Thermogemmatispora onikobensis: one gene and its partner. The protein of the gene in region 1 interacts with the protein of each later gene in a pairwise test. Links are inferred from orthologs where the notes say so. Each region holds a gene or a part of one and is shown on either strand. Other genes may lie near its edges.

Region 1 (6,278 bases):
CCACCCACGATGCGGTCTTCAAAAATGAAGGTGTCGGGACCACCAATGGGCAGCGGCTCAATCTCCAGCCAGACATCGCCAAACTGGCCATGACCACCGGTCTGGCGCTTGTGGCGTCCATTAGCACGTGCCTTACGGCGAATCGTCTCGCGGTAAGCGATATGGATATCGCGCACCTCCAGGTCGATACCGAAGCGACGCTTAATCATATCGACGGCGACCTGGATATGGGTCTCGCCCATGCCCGAGATCCGGGTTTCGCCCGTCTCTGGATCGCGGGTTACCCGCAGCGTATGATCCTCCTCGACCAGGCGCGTCAGGGCATTACTCATCTTATCGAGATCGGCCTTGCTCTTAGGGAAGACCGCCACCGTAAAGCACGGCTCGGGGAATTGGATCGGCTCCAGGGCAGTGGTGATCTCTTTGCTTCCCACAAGCGTATCGCCCGTATGGGTATTGGTGAGCTTGGCCACTCCTCCAATGTCGCCAGCGGCGATCTCCGTCGTACTCTCCTGAGCCTTGCCGCGAGGAATGATCAACTGGCCGATGCGCTCCTCGGCATGCGTTTGCACATTGAAGACATGGCTGTCGGCCTTCAGCGTGCCGCTATAGACGCGGAAGAGCGAGATCGTGCCGACCTGAGCGGCAGCGGTCTTAAAGATAAAGAGAGCCGGCGTCTCACCCAGGGCCCGAACTTCTTCCGGTAGGGCCTCGGCGGCGCTCGGCAGATAGTCGAGAAGCGCATCAAGTGCGGTCTGCACCCCAATATTCCTTAGCGCGGACGCGCACACCACGGGCACCAACTCACCGCTTACCGTTCCCTGGCGCACCAGCGTACGCAGCTCCTCCTCGCTCAGCTCCTCACCTTCGAGAAACTTATCCATCAGAGCTTCATCGTTCTCGACCGCTGATTCGATCAGCTGCTCACGGAAAGCGGTGACCTGATCCTGCAGGTCGGGGGGAATAGTAACCTCCTGAACCTTGTTACCGCCCTCGAACGTGAAGCCGCGACGGGAGACGAGGTCGACCACTCCTTTGAAGTTCGATTGGCTTCCGATGGGGATCTGCAGAGGAACCACCTTAAGACCGAAGCGTGCCCGTAGGGCCTCCAGCGTCTGCTCGAACGAGGTGTTCTCGCGGTCCAGCTTGTTGACCAGGACCATGCGTGGCAGCCGGCGCTCATCGGCGTACTGCCAGGTAAGTTCGGTGCCCACTTCGACCCCTTTCTCCGCTGTCGTTACGATTAAGGCTGCATCAGCCACGCGCAGCGCTGCTTTCACTTCACCGACGAAGTCGGGATAACCCGGCGTGTCGATCAGATTCAGCTTCTGGCCTCGCCATTCCACCGGTACCGGCTTGGCGTGGAGGGACATGCCTCGCTTCAACTCCTCCGGGTCCGAATCGACCGCCGACGTCCGCTCATCCACTTTCCCCTGCCTGGTCACGGCTCCGCTGTCATAGAGCGCGGCATCCACCAGCGACGTCTTGCCCGCTCCTACATGCGAGATCAGCGCTACATTGCGAATCTGTTCTGCCGTGTAGACCTTCATGAAAACGTTGCGGCAGAACCCCTACCAGGATCGCTCCTGGCTGCGAGGTGCAGAATGCCGCCCCTCCTTTCCATGCGTATTACGTTCTTTTGCAAGCGCAGACGCGACGCTTCTCCTTTCTATGGTGGTAGTATAACAGGATCGCCATCTTTGTTCAATGCTGTTTGAAGACGATCGGGGTTCACTTTCTCTCATCTTTTGTTCAGCTTATTGTCGCAATGCGCGCTCAGGGCTGCATCTGAATGACCGGGCGAGCACCGTGCAGCCTGGCCAGAGAGAGGCTGCAGCCATTTACAGACGCCGGAGGCCATGCTACACTAAACCCGCCAGCGTTGCGCATGATCAGCTCAGGTCGGTCTGCCAGTCACTCACAGTTGCCCTTGCTCGCTTGCTGGCTCGCTCCCTGCAGGGGAAGGTCTGCCACACTCAAACGAGCCGGATGACAGGGAGGGGGCTGGTGGTTTGGCTTCGGTCAACCTCTGATCACCACGGCCCCGGCAGACCAAACCCAAGGAGCCGAGCCACGGCGCTCTTTCTATGGCGCGAGCCCTATTTCTTTTGATGCTTGCTTGATCGCTCGGCGGGTCTGCTCTTCGTCGGTCACTCGATCAGCCAGACGAAACGGCTGCCCGATAGGCCGGCTGCCAGACGCTAAACTGCCTGTGCGGGAGGAGGAATACTGATGACGGTTGATATCAGTGACATTGAGGCTATTCTTGCCAAGCAAGAGCACTGGCGCCAGAGGGAGTGCATCAATCTGATCGCCAGTGAGAATACCCCCAGCTCTGCGGTGCGCCGTGTGCAGAATTCTGATTTCATGGGACGCTATGCCGAAGGCCATCCTAATGAGGGCGAGCGCATCAATCGCTACTATCAGGGAACGCGCTATATCGACGAGATAGAGCGCATGGCGCGGGATGAGATATGTGATCTTTTTGGGGCCAAGCAGGCGGATGTCCGTCCCATCAGTGGCAATGCGGCCAATACAGCAATCGCGCTCGGTTTCCTGCGCGGCGGCGATACGATTGTGGTGAATTCGACCGATGCCGGGGGCCATATCAGCCACGGTGCCGTGGGGGTCTTCGGGCGGCGTATTCAGGCGCGCGGGCAATCGCTGAAGGTGGGTGGGTCTCAAGCTATCAATCTCCACTATCTCCCCCTTACTGAGGATCGCTATCATGTCGATGCTCAGAAGACGCTCGAGTTGATTGACCGCGTGAAGCCACAGATCGTCGTCATGGGCAAGAGCCTCTTCCTCTTCCCCGAGCCGGTGGCGGAGGTAGCGGCCTTTTGCAAGACCAGGGATATTCCGGTTCTCTACGATGGCGCTCATGTCCTCGGCCTGATCGCTGGGGGCCAGTTCCAATCGCCGCTGCAGGAAGGGGCCACCTGGATGACCGGCAGCACGCACAAGACCTTTCCTGGACCGCAGCGCGGGGTGATTCTGGGAAACATGGACGAGGAGACGGCAAAGAAGTACTGGCCGCCTGCGGATCGCGGGGTCTTCCCTGGCTCTTCAAGCAACCATCATCTCTTCTCACTACCGGCCCTGCTCGTGGCGACCCGCGAGATGAAACGCTACGGGCGCGAATATGCGGCCCAGATTGTGCGCAACGCGCAGGCTCTGGGCCAGGCCCTTGATGAGCTGGGCACGCCGGTGGAGGCGCGCGAGTTTGGCTACACGCGCAGCCACATGATTGCGGTCAATGTTGCTGCCTGGGGGGGTGGTGTTGAGGTAGCCAGGCGTTTGGAGGCCAACGATCTCATCGTGAACTATAATATGCTGCCTGGTGATGCTGACCCACGCAATCCTTCGGGCCTGCGCATTGGCGTGCAGGAGATGACACGTTTTGGCATGGATGAGCGAGCGATGGGAGAGCTAGCCCAGCTGATTCACGATGCGATCCGCGGTAAGCAGGTGCGTGAGGCCGTGCATCAGCTGCGCGCTCGCTATCTGGAGATGCACTACGTCTAAGTCCAGGCTCCAGCAGGTGCCTGGCAGTGGAGTGGCAGAGCTGGAGGAGAAGAAAAGCGGGAGTGGCTCGCGAGGCGGTCGCATTCCGAGCCGCTCCCACTGCACTGCTCTGGCCTGGCGGGAGCGGCCCGCTGATCTGCCTTCTCGTCAGGCCGGCCCCCCCCGCTCCTGAGTTCCAGCCTTGCCAGGCTAGACCTGAAGGCCATGCTGGCGTAGCAGGTCTAGGAACCATTGTTCGTCGTGAATCTGCGCGCCGGCGCGCTGGGCCTTCTCTAGCTTGGAACCGGGATCTTCGCCCACAACCAGATGGGTCAACGAACGTGTGACGCCGCTGGCGACGGTCCCGCCGAGCTGGCGCACAGCCTCCTCGGCCTGTGGACGGGTCAAATGGCTTAGTTTGCCAGTGAAGAGGAAGGACTGGCCAGCCAGCGGTCCGCCAGGACGTTCTTCGCTGGCCATGTTGACGCCGGCCTGGCGTAGGCGTTCTATAAGCTGGCGATTCTTCTCCTGCTGGAGCCAGGTATAGAGGCTGTGAGCGCTCTTCGGTCCTACGCCGGGGATTGCCATAATCTCTTCTTCGCTGGCTGTCAGCAGGCGGTCCATAGAACCGAAGTGCTCGGCGATGAGTTGGGCCGTTTTTTCGCCGATATAGCGGATGTTGAGACCAAAGAGCAAGCGCCAGAAAGGACGCTTCTTACTGGCCTCGATGGCCTTAAGCATGTTGTCGGCGCTCTTCTCCTTGACGCCTTCCAGCTTGAGCAGCTGCTCGCGCGTCAGGTCGTAGAAGTCTGCGACCGTTTGAATATAGCCTGCTTTGACCAATTGCTCACACTGCTTCTCGCCGATTGTCTCCAGGTCCATTGCCCCCTTCGAGGCGAAATGGATGACGCTCTCCAGTAGGCGTGCCGGACAGTCCGTGTTCGGGCAATAGGCAATGGCCTCGTCCGGCAGACGCATGATGGGCGTCTCACAGACAGGGCAGCGTTCGATCGGGGTGTAGGGGCGTTCTTCGCCGGTGCGCCGCTCGACGATGGGCTTGACTACCTGGGGGATGACCTCGCCAGCGCGCTGCACAATAACCCAGTCGCCGATGCGCAGGTCTTTGCGCAGAATGTCTTGTTCGTTGTGCAGTGTGGCTCGCGAGACCGTCACACCACGGATGTTGATCGGCTCCAGCACGGCCCAGGGATTGACCGAGCCGGTGCGCCCGATGTTGATACGGATATCTAGCAGGCGTGTGGCGACCTGGATGGGAGGATATTTGAAGGCGATGGCCCAGCGCGGCTCTCGTCCAACATAACCCAGCTCCTGCTGTTGGGCGAGATCATTGATCTTAATGACAACTCCATCAATTTCGTAGGGCAGCTCAAAACGCTTCTGCTCCCATTCACGGCAATACTGCAGCACCTCGTCGAGGTCCCGCGCCCGCCGATTGTGGGGGTTAACCGGGAAGCCCCATTCGGTGATCAGCTGCAGGGCCTCCCAGTGCGTGCTCAGGTTACGACCCTCGATATAGCCAATCTGGTAGCCGAAGAAGTCGAGGTTGCGCTCGGCGGTGATGCGCGGATCTTTCTGACGGAGCGAACCAGCGGCAGCGTTGCGCGGGTTGGCAAAGAGTTTCTCGCGGGTAAGTGAGGCGTTGAGCTTTTCAAAGCTTTCAATAGTCATGTAGATCTCGCCACGTACCTCGACCCGCGGCGGTGGGTTGGTGTCACGCAAACGCTGAGGAATGCTGCGAATGGTGCGCACGTTGGGGGTCCAGTCCTCGCCGACGAGGCCGTCACCCCGCGTGGCTCCCACGGTCAGTCGTCCTTGTTCGTAGGTCAGTGCCATAGCCAGCCCGTCGATTTTCAGCTCGCAAACATACTCAAAGGTGGCATGAGGCAAGATGTTCTGCGCACGCCGGTGCCAGGCCAGTAGCTCTTCTTCGCTGCGGGCGTTGGCCAGACTCAGCATAGGAACGGGATGACGGTGCTGCCGCACTTCAGGGAGCGGCGCCGCTCCAACACGCTGAGTCGGCGAGTCGGGCGTCTGCAGCTCGGGATGCTCCTCCTCGATGCGTCGCAGCTCCTGCATTAATTGATCGTATTCTGCGTCGGTCAGTGTGGGGTTGTCGAGAACGTAATACTGATAGTTAGCCTCTTCTATGCGACGGCGCAACTCTGCCACGCGCGCGGCTAGTTTCTCACTCTCGTGTGCTCTGCTACTTGCCTCCTGGCTCGGCTCGACGCCGGTCGGCCCATTCTGCTGCTCAATCTGATCGGCCATCAGGTTGCCTCCCCGAAAAAGAATCTCACTGATTGAAATGCCTCCCCACTTGTCTTGTTCTTTTGAGAAGGGCCAGGAAAGGAAGAGTCTGACCTGCCTGCCTGTCTGCTTGGCACTGGGCACTCTGGGTCAGAGAGAGATGCTCTCAGTCAGGAGCGAGCGGGTCCGTTGTAAAGCTGATACTGAGCGGATAAATGCTTACCCGTCTACTCCGTTGATTCTGTGGGATTGCTCAAGCCCTGCTGTCCGGTCTGCTCTGCTGTTCCGCCAGCTCTGCAGAAGGACAGGGAGCGACAGAACAGGCTTTCCTATCGTATCACATGACAGCAACGGGGGGAGAGAAGCGGGAACATCGTTGATCTGGCGGGCCTGGTGGCCGTTGAGTCGGGCCGGCCAGGGTGAGGAGCAGCCTGGCAGACTGCCTGCTTTGGGGCGCATCTGCCAGGTCTGCCGCGAAGGGCTGATTTGGCGCGCTCTTCGACCCG
Region 2 (6,538 bases), on another replicon or contig:
TCCATCTCTGGTGGTGGTGCGAGCAGCGAGCCTGGTGAGGAGAGGAAAGGCCCTGACATCCCATCTGGTCTGGCCTGGGCCTGCTTACTGGGTACTTGCTGGGCCAGTGAGAGAGTGGGGAAGCGGGCGAGGCACTGGCAGGAAGTGTGGAATAGCAGAGGCAGAGGGGTGTGGATATGCTATAATAGTTGCCGGGACTGGAACAGCTTGGGAGCGAGGAGTGGCTTCAAGCCGCACTTCACTTCTTTTATCCGATCCTCTCCTCTATACTTTTTATCTCACAATATCTTAGGAAGTTGAGGGGTGAATTATGCATTTGATGAAGCAGATGCAGGCACAGAACTGGCTGATAGATTTTCGCGGGGGCACGCGGGCCAACATGTACCGTGTGCTCAAGACGGTTGTTGCCACCCGGTCGCCGTATCAGGAGATCCTGATTCTGGACACCATCGGTTTTGGGAGGGCGCTTTTTCTGGATGGCATTCCGCAGTCCTCGGCCCTAGACGAGCACATCTATCACGAAGCGCTCATTCATCCAGTCCTCATTGCACATCGGCAGCCCAAGAAGGTTTTCATTGTTGGAGGGGGAGAGGGAGCCTCGCTTCGTGAAGTACTGAGGCACAACACCGTTGAGCGGGTAGTGATGGTAGACATTGACGACACGCTGGTGGCGCTGGCCAGGGAGCATTTGGGGGAGTGGCACCAGGGAGCCTTTGACGATCCGCGAGTTGAGCTAGTGCATACGGATGCGCGGGGCTATCTAGAGAAGACCAACGAGACCTTTGACAGTGTCATTGTTGACGCCACAGACCCACTGGAGGGGGGGCCGGCGGCCCTGCTCTTCACCACTGAATTTTTCCAGCTGGCCAAGTCGCGACTCAATCCGGGGGGGACTTTTGGCATGCAGGCTGAAGCGACCGACATTGGAGTCTGTGAGGCGCATGCCTCGATCATCAAGACCCTGAAGCAGTGCTTCAAATCGGTGTTTTCCTATCAGGCGATGGTCACTTTCTTTGGTCTCCCCTGGGGCTTTGCTGTAGCCAGTGACGCGGACATCGCGGCGCGCTTTACGCCGGAGGTTATCGCGGCCACGCTGCGGGAGAGGGGTTGCACCAATCTCAGATTTTACGATGTTGAGTCGCACCAGCACATGTTTGCTCTGCCCAAGTACGTACGGGATGCCATCGAAGACCCGAACGTGGGCATGATCATCCGGGACGACCGTGTCCTTGTAGTGGAATAGAAAAAACGCCCACCTGAGCCATGCCCCGCTTGGCTTCGGCGCGGGGCATGGCCGTGAGCGTTTTCTGCGCCGAGGAGCCGACCCCACCCACAGGGATGCTCTCCTTCCTCCTCTTGTTCCCTTCCCTTCCTCCTCCTTTCCTCTCTCGCACCTTCGCGGCGACCCGTCCCTGCGGACAGGCAGGTGGATAGCGGGCAGGCGGACAGGTTTGGTGGATGAGCGGAGGGCGGAATTAGCGGGCGAGCCGGCGAGTTTCGACTTTCCCTGGCTCGAAGAAAGAGACGAGCGCGGCGTGGATGCGTTCAGCGGCGTCGGAATTATCCCGCTGGTAGTTGCAGATGTAGACCTCCAGCGTCGCGTAGCCCAATTCTGGCCAGGTATGGATAGCAATATGAGACTCAGCCAGGGCGATCAGGCAGGTGATACCGCCCCCATCGAACTGATGACAAAAAGCTCCCAGTTGCGTGAGATTGTGCTCTTTCGTCATCCTAGAGACGGCTGCACGCAGCTTCTCGCTATCCAGCTGAGCCATCAGGTTCTTGTCGCACGAATACAGTTCCGACAAGATGTGCTTTCCAACCGGAGGGGGTGCCATCGATTCAGAAACGCTTCCTTTCCTGAATTAATGTACCACTTTCGTAGCCCTGGTCGGTGCAACCAAACTCTATGTATCGCCAAAGCGATATTGTTGAGGTGCGTTGGTGAAAGCAGATATATCAGCCCAGATGGCTCCAGGGCGTTTTGTCACAGCGGCCATACTAGTTTAGCATATTTCTTCCCCCATGACAATGGCTGTGCTTTTGGCCAGCGGTCGATGTTGCGCGGTGCCTCTGTGGGCCTCTCGAGTGCTCTGAGGTCCTCTACGGTCTGTCCGATCAGGGAGCAACGTGCTGGAGAAACTCAGGGAAAGGCCAAAAAGAGACCTCCCAAAAAGATGGCCGTGATGCGCAAGCTGGCATCACGGCCATAGACTGGCTGATTGGTTGCCTTTAGCCGCTGTGAGAGAAGATCAAGGCACCAGCCTCCAGCCCTGCTACTGGCTTACTCTGCTGGCTGGGCCTGCTCTGGCTTCGAAGCCTGGCGTGTAACCACATTTGCGATGCGGCCTGGCACGTAGATGAACTTCTCCACGGGGGTATCGCCGATAGAGGCGGCCACGCGCGGATTGCGCAGCACCAGCTGACGGATCTCCTCCTCGGATGTCTCGACCGGCACCTCCAGGCGTTCGCGCACGCGCCCATTGACCTGGACCACCAGCGTGAAAGTTTCATCGCGTGTCAGGGCCTCATCATACTGTGGCCAGTCGCTCAGATGGATGCTGCCCTGGTGGCCGGTCATTTCCCACAGCTCCTCGGTGATATGAGGGGCCATCGGAGCCAGCAGGTGCATCATGGTCTCCAGGGCCTGGCGATAGGTGGCGGTGCGAGCGACCGGCTCGTGCTGTTGTTTGATCAGGGCATTGTTCATCTCCATCAAAGCGGCCAGGGCTGTATTGAAGCGGAAGTGATGCAGGTCCTCGGTGACCCGCTTAATCGTCTTATGGCGCAGGCGCTCGATGGCGCGGCTTGCCTCGTTCTCCTCCTCGCTGACTGTGCCGCTGACCCAGCTTTCCGTCACCAGGTTCCAGAAGCGGTTCAGGAAGCGCCAGACGCCTTCCAGGTTCTCTGCTTTGAAGCTACCGCCCTGGTCGAAGGGGCCGATGAACATCATGTAGCAGCGCACCGTATCGGCGCCGTACTTCTCGACATACTTATCGGGGGCCTCGACGTTGCCGCGCGACTTTGACATCTTTTGGCCGTCGGAGCCCAGGACCATGCCCTGGTGATACAGGCGCAGGAACGGCTCATCGAAATGCAGATAGCCCATATCGCGCAGGGCCTTGACGAAGAAGCGCGCGTACAGCAGGTGCATGGTAGCGTGCTCGGCGCCGCCCACATACTGGTCGACCGGCAGCCAGCGGCGGATGGCCTCCTCGCTCCAGGCCTGTGTGTCGTTATGCGGATCGGCGTAGCGCAGGAAGTACCAGGACGAGCAAATGAAGGTGTCCATCGTATCGACCTCGCGCGTAGCCGGGCCGCCGCACTGGGGGCAGGTTGTATTCAAGAAGGCCGGTTCGTAGCGCAGAGGGGACTCGCCCGTCGGCTTGAACTGGACATGCTCGGGCAGATAGACGGGCAGCTGGTCCTCGGGAACGGGAACCGTGCCATCCTTGGGACAATAGATGATGGGGATCGGGGCGCCCCAGTAGCGCTGGCGGCTGATCAGCCAGTCGCGCAGACGGTAAGTCACCTTCGACTGTCCGATGCCCTGTTCCTCCAGGTAGCTAATCACGCGGCGGATGGCCTGGTCGGCGGGCGTTCCTGTAAAGGGGCCGGAGTTGATCATGGTTCCGTAGGCCGCCTTGGCCTCGCTCCAGGTTGCCGGATCGCTTTCCTCCTCGCCTGGGGGCAGGATCACCTGACGGATGGGCAGGCCAAACGTGCGGGCGAACTCGAAATCGCGCTGATCGTGGGCAGGCACGCCCATCACCGCGCCCGAGCCATAGCTCAGCAGCACATAATCGGCGATCCAGACCGGCACGCGGTCGCCGCTGACAGGATTGGTGACAAAGCCGCCGGTGAAGACGCCCGTCTTCTCCTTCTCGGTATTCATGCGCTCGATCTCAGTCATGCGGCGGGTACGCTCGACGTAGGCCTCGACCGCGGCGCGCTGTTCAGGAGTTGTCAGGCGCTCGACCAGTGGATGCTCCGGGGCCAGTACGAAGAAGGTCACACCGTAGATCGTATCGGGGCGCGTGGTAAAGACGGGGATCTCGACGCGCTCACCGGCGATCTCGGTAAAGAAACGGATCTCTGCCCCCTCGCTGCGTCCGATCCAGTTACGCTGCATCGTGATAGTCTTCTCGGGCCATTCGATGCCATCGAAGCGCAGCAGCTCCTCGGCGTATTGAGTGATGCGCAGCAGCCACTGCTCGATCTCCTTGCGGATCACCGTACTGCCGCAGCGTTCGCACGTGCCGTTAGGCAGCACCTGCTCATTGGCCAGGGTAGTATTGCAGCCGGGGCACCAGTTTGCGGGGGCGCGAGTGCGATAGGCCAGGCCGTGCTTATAGAACTGCAGGAAGAGCCACTGTGTCCATTTATAATACTCGGGCTGACAGGTCACGACCTCGCGCTGCCAGTCCCACTGAGCGCCCATCATGCGCAGCTGTTGGCGCATGCGTTCGATGTTGGCCATTGTCCAATCGTGGGCCTGGATGCCGCGTTTGATGGCGGCGTTTTCGGCGGGCAGGCCGAAGGCGTCGAAGCCGATGGGCTGCATAACATTGTAGCCCAGGCGGCGCATAAAGCGGCCATAGGCATCGAAAGGAGAATAGTTGTACCAGTGGCCCATGTGCAGATCGCCGGAGGGGTAGGGGAACATCACCAAATGATAGAACTTGGGCTTAGGCGAATCGTCCGGCGCGTGATAGATCTGCTCCTCCTCCCAGCGAGTCTGCCATTTTGGTTCAATTACCTTTGGATCATATTTTGTGCGCGTGATCATTGCAGGTGTCCCTCCCCTGATAATCGGTCGGACCTGATCAGGCACTGCGGCCAACAGCAGGAAAGCAGAGGCAAAGCGAACTGGCGTCGTACATAGGCTTGCGAAGCCAGCCCGCGGCGCCCGCGCGAGAGCGGTGGCGCTTATTCTGCTGCTTCTCCTGGTCTGGCTGGCTGGCTGGCTCGTAGTGGTGGCCCTGCTTTGATAGCGGCGGTAGTCCAGGTGGAGCGGCAGCCGCCGAAAGACAAAGCAGGCTGCGGCGCAGACCAGGCGCAGGGCGAACGGCGCCGAGCCAGGAAGGCGACAGCGACAGGCCAGGAAATAAGCGACGGAGTAGGGAGCGAGCGTAGCAATAAAAAAACCTTTCATCCCCTCGGGACGAAAGGTTTTTCCGTGGTACCACCCTGTTTCCAATCACCATCAGCAGCTTACTGCGGAGTTGAAGAAAGGTGGACCTGAGGGGACTCGAACCCCTGACCTCCTCCATGCCATAGAGGCGCGCTACCAGCTGTGCTACAGGCCCAAGCAAGAATAGAGGCGACGCTTCAGAGCGCCGAACAAGCGAGCTATTCTTCACTCCGCAGGGCCGGGTGACTGGCACTCATTCACTGCTATAACGGGCATACCGACAGGTGCTACTGACTCCCGAGGCGTTCGCACCTGTTGCTCACAGGCGAGTTCGGTCGTTTTCCCGTGTAGCCTTGCACCAGCCGGCTACTCTCTGGACGGGTCTGGCGACCTACTACTCCTGCTCATCGCCAGAGCTGTTCTCTTTCCGCTGCCCTTTTACTATAGCACAAAGCTTTGCGGTTTGCAAGGGGGGAAGGCCCTTTAGTCCTTGCTGCCGTTGAGCTGTGCTCTACTGCTGAGCAGGCAGCGGGTGGAGATGAGGGGACTCGAACCCCTGACCTCGACAGTGCGATTGTCGCGCTCTACCGGCTGAGCTACATCCCCAAGCCTTTGTGTTGGCAGCTAGAATGATAGCACATTGAAGGGTGAATTGTAAAGACCCTTTTCGAGGAGATCTTGCAATTCACCCGTTCCGTTTTATGGAGATGGCGGCAGGCTGGCGATAAATTCCGCCAGGTTTTCACGTCCGTCGACGCGGATGCGCAAGAGAGCGAAAGGCTGGGTGCTTTGCTGGAGCCAGCCGGTGGGGCCGGGGTCGGTTGTAGCGCCGACATAGCCGTCGGCGGCCAGCATGGTGGAGATGCGTGTCTGTTCGAGGGGGGTACCGTGGCGGAATGGCTCGCCGCTGGGGTAGCAGAACTGTTGGATAGGGATGCCGAGGTGCTGCTGCAGGGCAGCCTGTGAGGCCTGCAGCTCCTGCTGAGTGAGCTGGGGGTCGCCGATGATGATCCAGCCCAGGCTTGTATGGTGCACGGTATGTGAGCCGACCTGCATGCCCTGGGCGAGCAGACTACGGATCTCGTTCCAGCTCATATAGCCCGCGGCGCCCACGGCCCCGGTGATGATATAGAACATGCCGCTGAAGCCGTGGGCCTGTAGGAGGGGCACAGCGTAGTGATAGACGTCCTCGTACCCATCGTCAAAGGTAAGGATGATGGGATGCGGGGGCAGCGGTGCGTCGAAATAGAGAGCGTTGAAGAGCTGGTTGAAGGTGATGGTGTGGTAGCCGTGGCTTTTGAGATAGTCGAGCTGGGCGGCAAGGTTGCGCGGCGTGACCGTCAGGCTGAAATCGAGCAGGTTGTGGGTGGGGGCTGGTGAGACATGATGGTACATCAGGATGGG

Evidence for each region.
Region 2: the proteins of ligA (region 1) and leuS interact in binary tests that used the Escherichia coli proteins (3 or more experiments, as listed by UniProt). The link is inferred for Thermogemmatispora onikobensis from one-to-one orthologs.

What each region holds. Positions count from the first base shown.
Region 1 is NZ_BDGT01000082.1:93-6,370, reverse strand. What follows is about bases 3,255-6,142. They hold ligA (NAD-dependent DNA ligase LigA), read right to left. Parts: upstream 5,794-6,142; coding sequence 3,715-5,793; downstream 3,255-3,714. Other genes in these bases: glyA (serine hydroxymethyltransferase), read left to right, coding at 3,255-3,525. Also shown: fusA (elongation factor G), read right to left, coding at 1-1,550; more of glyA, read left to right, coding at 2,233-3,254. UniProt on the Escherichia coli protein: DNA ligase that catalyzes the formation of phosphodiester linkages between 5'-phosphoryl and 3'-hydroxyl groups in double-stranded DNA using NAD as a coenzyme and as the energy source for the reaction.
Region 2 is NZ_BDGT01000025.1:72,338-78,875, forward strand. Bases 2,038-5,185 are described here. They hold leuS (leucine--tRNA ligase), read right to left. Parts: upstream 4,790-5,185; coding sequence 2,285-4,789; downstream 2,038-2,284. In the rest of the region: speE (polyamine aminopropyltransferase), read left to right, coding at 311-1,243; speD (adenosylmethionine decarboxylase), read right to left, coding at 1,476-1,838; BGC09_RS12435 (polysaccharide deacetylase family protein), read right to left, coding at 5,834-6,538.